One region of the Halomonas sp. DN3 genome, then DNA from elsewhere that is predicted to be linked to it. Evidence: predicted binding sites of a transcription regulator. Region 1 holds the regulator's gene; the other holds the start of a gene.
The links. The regulator FNR, encoded in region 1, switches genes on or off when oxygen is low (the NO sensors DNR and NnrR bind a similar motif). The targets are predictions, from matches to a motif close to TTGATNTANATCAA.
Positions count from the first base shown of each region.

Region 1 (3,791 bases):
CGCCGCCCTCGCCCAGCGAGGGCTTGCCATCGAGATCCTGTCGGGCGACCGCGCCGTCAACGTTGGCCAGCTTGCCCACACGCTGGGCGTCGATCAGTGGCGTGGCGAGGCCACCCCCGAGGACAAGCTCGGGCACTTGAAGGCGCGGCAGGCAAAGGGCGAAAAGGTGGCCATGGTCGGTGATGGCATCAATGACGTGCCGGTACTGGCCGGCGCCGACCTTGCCATCGCCATGGCCGGGGCCAGCGACCTCACCCGCACCCGCGCCGATCTGGTATTGCTGGGCGAACCGCTCACGGGTATCGTCGAAGCCATCGAGGTGGCCCGCCAGACCCGTCGCATCATTCGCCAGAATCTGTCCTGGTCGGTGCTCTACAATGTCGTGGCGCTGCCCGCAGCGGCGCTGGGCTTCGTGCCCCCTTGGCTTGCCGCCATCGGCATGTCACTCAGCTCGTTACTGGTCATCGGCAATGCCCTGCGTCTGCGGCGCGGACGCACCAGGCCGACCGCGACACCTTCACCCGTCACCGCAAGCCCCGGCCCATGAGCATCCTTTACCTGTTGATACCCTTGTCGTTGATCCTGCTGGGCCTGGCGGTCTGGGCCTTCTTCTGGGCGGTGCGCAACGACCAGTTCGAGGACCTCGAAGGCCCCGCCTATCGCATCCTGTTCGAAGATGAAGACGACACTCGCAGTGCCGATGACGGCGCTTCCTCGTCCGAAACGCCTGCGCAGACATCCGATCGTGATCCATCATCCAGAGGGCCTGAGTGAATCCTACCGGCCTCGAGCTGCCTCCCATGATGGCGGCCTTCGTGTTTGGTCTGCTTGGTGGTGCACACTGTATTGGCATGTGCGGCGGCATCATGAGCGCTCTGACCTTTGCCATCCCCCCCAGCATGCGTCAACCTTGGCGGGTGGGCTCTCTGGTGCTCGGCTACAATGTAGGTCGTATCACCAGCTACTGTGTGGCGGGCGCTCTGGTTGCCACCCTGGGTTCGGTGATCGGCCTTTCGCCGACCCTGCGTGGCCTGATGCAGATCGTCGCCAGCCTGATGTTGATCCTGATGGCGCTTTACATTGCCGATCTATGGAAAGGCCTGCGTCACGTCGAGGCACTGGGGCGTCACCTCTGGAGGTACCTGGAACCCGCAGGCAGACGCCTGTTGCCGGTGGTGCGTCTGCCCCAGGCGGTGGCGCTGGGCGCCATCTGGGGCTGGCTGCCCTGTGGCCTGGTGTACTCGATGCTGGCCTGGAGCCTGGCACGGGCCGAACCCCTCGAGGGCGCACTGCTGATGGCGAGCTTCGGTCTTGGCACGCTTCCGGCGCTGGTGGTGACGGGCCTCGCCGCCAGACAAATGCAGGCCCTGCTGGCGCATCGGGCAACACGCCTCGCCGCCGCTGGCATGATCATCGCCTTTGCCGTCTGGCAACTTTGGACTGGGCTGCATCAATGACGCATCCTACCTCTAAGTTATTAATCCTAAAGAGGTAGACGCCACTTTTAGCTGATCTGAGGGTGTAGAATAGTGCCATCAACGTGCTGTACGGGCGACGTCTGTTCTCCCCATGGCCCAGTCAATATCGATCCCAGATACACAGGAGCTGCGAATGAGTCCTACGGCCCAAGATCGGCGGCGTCCCATGCTGCATGAGACTCGCTGTGAGTCCTGCAGCCTGAGTTCCTTGTGCCTTCCGCTGTCGCTGGAGACCGCCGACCTCGAGCGCTTCGATTCCATCATCCGTCGTCACCCGCCGATCAAGAAAGGCACACGATTGGTCGAGCAAGGAGATCGCTTCACCAGCGTCTTCGCGGTCCGGTCGGGGAGTCTCAAGCAGATCACCACCGAAGGCAGCGGCGAAGCTCAGTTGACCAACTTCTTCCTGCCCAGTGAACTGGTTGGGCTGGATGGCATCGACGACGGCCGCTATCCCGGCAGCGTGGTGGCGCTGGAGACCACCACGGTGTGCGAGATTCCCTTCGACCGCCTCGATGCGCTGACCCAGACCCTGCCGGAGCTGCGTGCCCAGCTGTTTCGCACCCTGAGCAAGGAGCTGCGAGAGGACCGCCGGATGATGCAGCTGCTGTCACGCAAGACCGCTGATCAGCGCCTGGCCTGCTTCTTCCTCGGCCTGTCGGATCGCTTCCGCCGCCGCGGCTATTCACCGTTCAGCTTCCGCCTGTCCATGTCCCGCGCCGACATCGGCAATCACCTGGGGCTGGCGGTGGAAACGGTCAGCCGTATCCTCGGGCGTTTCCAGCAGCAGGATCTGGTGGCGGTATCGGGACGTGAGGTCAATATCCTCGACCTGACCGCGCTGTCGACCCTGGCCGACACCGAAGTTACCTGAGCGGATCTGGCAGCAGCGTGCCGGGCCTGGCCGGCAGGGCCCTGTATCCAGGATCTGGAAAGCAGAGCGTAATAGATGGCGTGTGACAAAAAAGAGGCCGCATCCGGAGATGCGGCCTCTTTTGCTGTCATGGCGTCCTGCACATTCGCTGCTGGCGAGATCAGTCGGCATCCACCACGTCGATGCGCCGGGCCTGGCGTTCGGCCTGCACGGCCTCCAGCCCCTCGAAGTCAAACAGTTGCCGATCCGCCAGCTGCGACGGCGCCACATTGGTCACCGCCTTGAACATGCTCTCGAGGCGCCCGGGATGCTTGACCTCCCACTCGGCCAGCATCTCCTTGACCACCTGGCGCTGCAGGTTGGGCTGGGAACCACACAGGTTGCACGGGATGATCGGGAACTCCATCGCCTCGCTGTAGGCCTGGATATCGGCCTCGCGGCAGTACGCCAGCGGGCGGATGACGATGTTCTTGCCGTCGTCGGAGAGCAGCTTGGGTGGCATCGCCTTGAGGCTGCCACCGAAGAACATGTTCAGAAACAGCGTCTCGAGAATGTCCTCGCGGTGGTGGCCCAGGGCGATCTTGGTCGCCCCGATCTCCTCGGCGAAGCCATAGAGAGAGCCGCGCCGCAGGCGTGAGCAGAGCGCGCAGGTGGTCTTGCCCTCCGGCGTCTTCTCCTTCACCACCGAATAGGTGTCGCGCTCGAGGATGTGGTAGTCCACGCCGATGCTGTCCAGATAGTTCGGCAGCACATGCTCCGGAAAGCCCGGCTGCTTCTGATCCAGATTCACCGCCACCAGCGAGAAGTTGACCGGCGCGTTGCGCTGAAGGCTGCGCAGGATCTCGAGCATGGTGTAGCTGTCCTTGCCACCAGACAGACACACCATGATCTTGTCGCCTTCCTGGATCATGCCGTAGTCGATGATGGCGTTACCGGCCTGGCGGCGCAGGCGCTTCTGCAGCTTGTTGAACTCACGCCGTGCCTTGGCCTGAACGTGAGCTTCCGTCTGGTCGCCATCCGCAGCAGGGTCGGCCGGGCTGTCGCCGGCATCGATCGAGAGATGGTCATCCTCGGGGGTACGGGGATCGAACAGGGTGGCGGAGGCGGACTGTGGCGACATGGGAGCGGGACATCACGGCTGAAAATGAAAGAGGCGCCAGTCTACCATCCGGACGCTTTAGTGGCGAAGAGGTCAGCGACCGCTTACCCCGGCGAGGACAATAAGGGGGGGGCTTTTCGTCGGCGGCACATCGGAAACCGCCAAGGACGGCACCGCCGTAGTGGCGCCCTTGCGCGTCGTGGCCTGGTCTGGCCTGGTCTGGTCTGGCAAGTCGAAGAACGCAAGTGCCTGTCAGCCGGGACCTAGGCGCTGTCCGAAAAGTCGACGAGCGAAGGTTAGACAAGGCAAAAATCGGTGAGAAAGCGCAGTTTACGGGGTG
Region 1 is NZ_CP099965.1:754,886-758,676, reverse strand. It holds gene NKF27_RS03445 (heavy metal translocating P-type ATPase) at 1-547, shown strand, start outside; gene ccoS (cbb3-type cytochrome oxidase assembly protein CcoS) at 544-774, shown strand; gene NKF27_RS03435 (sulfite exporter TauE/SafE family protein) at 771-1,457, shown strand; gene fnr (fumarate/nitrate reduction transcriptional regulator Fnr) at 1,612-2,352, shown strand; gene ttcA (tRNA 2-thiocytidine(32) synthetase TtcA) at 2,513-3,472, opposite strand.

Region 2 (3,791 bases), 2.3 Mb from region 1:
GCCCAGCGCTCTGGGCACGATGGAGAAGGTATAGGAGATACCATCCTTGGCGTGGGCATAGGGCAGCTTGCCCACCGACGTCAACGACGCCACCGCGCCCTTGGTATCACGCCCGTGCATGGGGTTGGCACCCGGTGCGAAGGGTTCGCCGGCGCGACGACCGTCCGGCGTGGTGCCGGTCTTCTTGCCATAGACCACGTTGGAGGTGATGGTCAGCACCGACTGGGTCGGCTCAGCGCCGCGGTAGGTGTTGAGCTTGCGGATCTTGTTCATGAAGGTCTCGAGCAGCTCGCAGGCGATATCGTCGACGCGCGGATCGTTATTGCCGAAGCAGGGGTAGTCGCCCTCGATCTCGAAGTCCACCGCCACGCCGTCGGCGTCACGTACCGGGCGTACCTTGGCGTACTTGATCGCCGACAGCGAGTCCGCCGCCACCGACAGCCCGGCGATGCCGCAGGCCATGGTGCGCTTGACGTCGAGGTCATGCAGCGCCATCAGCGCCGCCTCGTAGCTGTACTTGTCGTGCATATAGTGGATGGCATTGAGCGCGGTCACGTACTGGCGTGCCAGCCAGTCCATCAGGCCATCCATGCGCGCCCATACCTCGTCGAAGTCGAGCACCTCGGTGGCAATCGGCTCGCTTCTGGGGCCCACCTGGATCTTCAGCTTCTCGTCGACGCCGCCATTGATCGTGTAGAGCAGGGTCTTGGCCAGGTTGGCCCGGGCGCCGAAGAACTGCATCTGCTTGCCGATCACCATGGGAGACACACAGCAGGCGATGGCGTAGTCATCGGAGGCAAAGTCCACACGCATCAGGTCATCGTTCTCGTACTGGATCGACGAGGTGTCGATGGACACCTTGGCGCAGTAACGCTTGAAGCCGTCGGGCAGCTGTTCGGACCACAGCACCGTGAGGTTGGGCTCCGGGCTCGGGCCCATGGTGTAGAGGCTGTTGAGGAAGCGGAAACTGGTACGGGTGACCAGGGTGCGTCCGTCCAGCGCCATCCCGCCCAGACACTCGGTGGCCCAGATCGGATCGCCGGAGAACAGCTCGTCGTACTCTGGGGTACGCAGGAAGCGCACCATGCGCAGCTTCATGATGAAGTGATCGACCAACTCCTGGGCGCGGACCTCGTCGATCACGCCCTGGCGCAGGTCGCGCTCCAGGTAGATATCGAGGAAGCTGGAAGTACGCCCCAGTGACATGGCGGCACCGTTCTGGGACTTCACCGCGGCAAGATAGCCGAAGTAGGTCCACTGAATGGCCTCCTGGGCGGTGGCAGCCGGTACCGAGATGTCAAAACCGTACTTGGCGGCCATTTCCTTGAGCTGGCCCAGTGCACGGTGCTGCTCGGCGACTTCCTCACGCAGCTGGATCACCGCTTCCAGGTCCTCGCCCTGCTCGAAGCGCTGCTGCAGCGAGGCAAACTGCGCCTGCTTGTCACGCATCAGGAAGTCAACGCCGTAGAGAGCCACCCGGCGGTAATCGCCGATGATGCGTCCGCGACCGTAGGCATCCGGCAGCCCGGTCAGCACCCCTGACTTGCGGCATTTGAGGATGTCCGGCGTGTAGACGTCGAACACGCCCTGATTGTGGGTCTTGCGAAATTCGCTGAAGACCTTCTTGACCTGAGGATCGAGTTCACGGCCATAGGCCTGGCACGAACTCTCCACCATCTTGATACCGCCATTGGGCATGATCGCCCGCTTCAACGGCGCCTCGGTCTGCAGCCCGACGATGGTCTCGAGCCTCTGGTCGATATAGCCGGCGTCGTGCGCGGTGATGGTAGAGACCAGGGAGGTGTCGAAGTCCAGCGGCGCATGGCTGGCGTTTTCCTGCTTGACGCCTTCCATGACAGTGTCCCAGAGCTTCCGAGTGCTGGCGGCCGGTTCACTGACCAGGAAGCCCTCGTCACCCTCGTAGGGGGTCACGTTGGCCAGCAGAAAGTCCCGTACGTTGACGTCCTGCTTCCAATCGCCGCCGGTAAACCCTTCCCACGCTTGCGCGAATTGCTCTTTCATCGACTTGCACCTCAACAGAGTAAATGACAACGCTAGTCCTGTATGCTGAGCGACGGCCATCCCTCGGAGATGGCAGCCGACCCGCCTGTTCGGTGGCAGCAGCGGTCGCCGCATCGGAGACGGCGTGTCTGCTGCTCGCTTCTCGTTCGGCGAAAAAACACCTGCCCTCGAGAGCACAATTCGACCTTAGCAGTAGTCCCGTCGCTCCTACTTGACCCGCATCATGGCTCCACATAACGGCGGCGCCGCGATAGCGAAGCGGCCCAGAAACCTGCACCAGGCCAATTTCGCGCGGCGAGGACGGCCGCCTGCGCTATGCTGAGAAAGGCATACGTAGGCCTGAGCCCTGTCCCACCGCCGGATGCCCGTGATGAACAGCTTTCCCACGCTACTGGAGTACGGTCTGCCAGGCTTCGCCGTGGTGCTGCTGATCCTTGGCTACCACCTGCTCAACAAGACCCACACCCTGTTGCTCAACGAGCGCTCCGGCGAGACCCGTGAGGGCACCGAGCTGCGCATTCGCTATCTACAGGAGATCTCCAAGAACGCCAGGCTGTTCATGGCGCTGAGCCTGTTGTTCTTCGTCGGTGGGCTGGCCATGGCGATGATGAAACCCTCGAGCCAGGTCAATCTGTCCATCGCCCCGCCCGAGGGCGTGCTGCCGGTCATCCGCCTGCAGGAGCGGGACATGCCGCTGGATGGCCGGGGCACGGTCGTGCTGAAGGTCCAGGACGACAATGTGCTGCGCATCTTGAACAACGATCTGCACGGCCGCCTGATCTCCATCGAGCAGGAGCGCGACGCCTTGAAGAGCCAACTGGCCGACGTCATCGCCGCAGCGGAGCGAGATTCTCCGCAGGTAGGCTTCTAATGAAGAGCAAGCAGCGCGCTTCGGCGTCACGACCGATGGCGATAGACCTCGCGCGAGCTATGAAGGGAAGGCGACGACGCTATCCAGCGACTTTCGTGAAAGCCCTGCTGGTCGTGCTGCTGAGCGCCGGGTTGGCGTGGCCGGTGGTTGCCCAGCAGGCCCCGCTGACCAGGGCCAAGGCGCTGTTGCAGCAGGGTGACAACCAGGCCGCTCTGCGCGAACTACGCCCTCTGCTCGAAAGTCCTGATCCGCTGGCCCGGGTGGAAGGCTTGAACGCCCAGGGCTGGATTCTCTACCGGGAAGGCCGACACGCCGACGCCTCAGCGCTGTTCGAGCAGGCGCTCAGGGCCAGTCGAGGTGATGACGGCCTGCGTGAGGTACGCCTGAAGACGCTCAACAACGCTGGCATCAACGCCTTTTCCGCCGGTGAGCTCGACAAGGCTCGAAGCTACTTCGAGGCCGCACTGGCCCTCGGCAGCGACGTGGCCCCGCGCTACCTGACCATCATCACCCGCCAGGCCCCCATGCAGTCGGCCCAGCAGCAGGTCAGCGCGGGACGTGAAAAGCGCATCGAGCGCGACTTCGAGGGAGCGGTGGCCGACTACACCCGGGCGCTTGCGATCGACCCGAACAACAACGACGCCCTCTCCTATCGTGGCTACGCCTACTACCGATTGGGCCAGTACGACAATGCCCGAGCCGATATCGAGGCGGCCCTGGCGAGTTCTCCCCAGCGGCTGGACGCACTGATCAACCTGCTCAAGGTGAGCTGCGCCAGCGGCGATGACCTCGATGCGGTGCTCAAGCGCCGGGGGCACGCCATCCAGCGCCAGCGCGAGGCCATGCTCGACGACAGGGAGCTGCAGCGCCAGTGCCCAGACCTCTTCGCCAGCCTGAA
Region 2 is NZ_CP099965.1:3,365,098-3,368,888, forward strand. It holds gene pflB (formate C-acetyltransferase) at 1-2,022, opposite strand, end outside; gene NKF27_RS14600 (hypothetical protein) at 2,393-2,893, shown strand; gene NKF27_RS14605 (tetratricopeptide repeat protein) at 2,989-3,791, shown strand, end outside.
Region 2: pflB (formate C-acetyltransferase) is a predicted target of FNR. The motif match lies at 2,234-2,247, and genes of this name have one in related genera.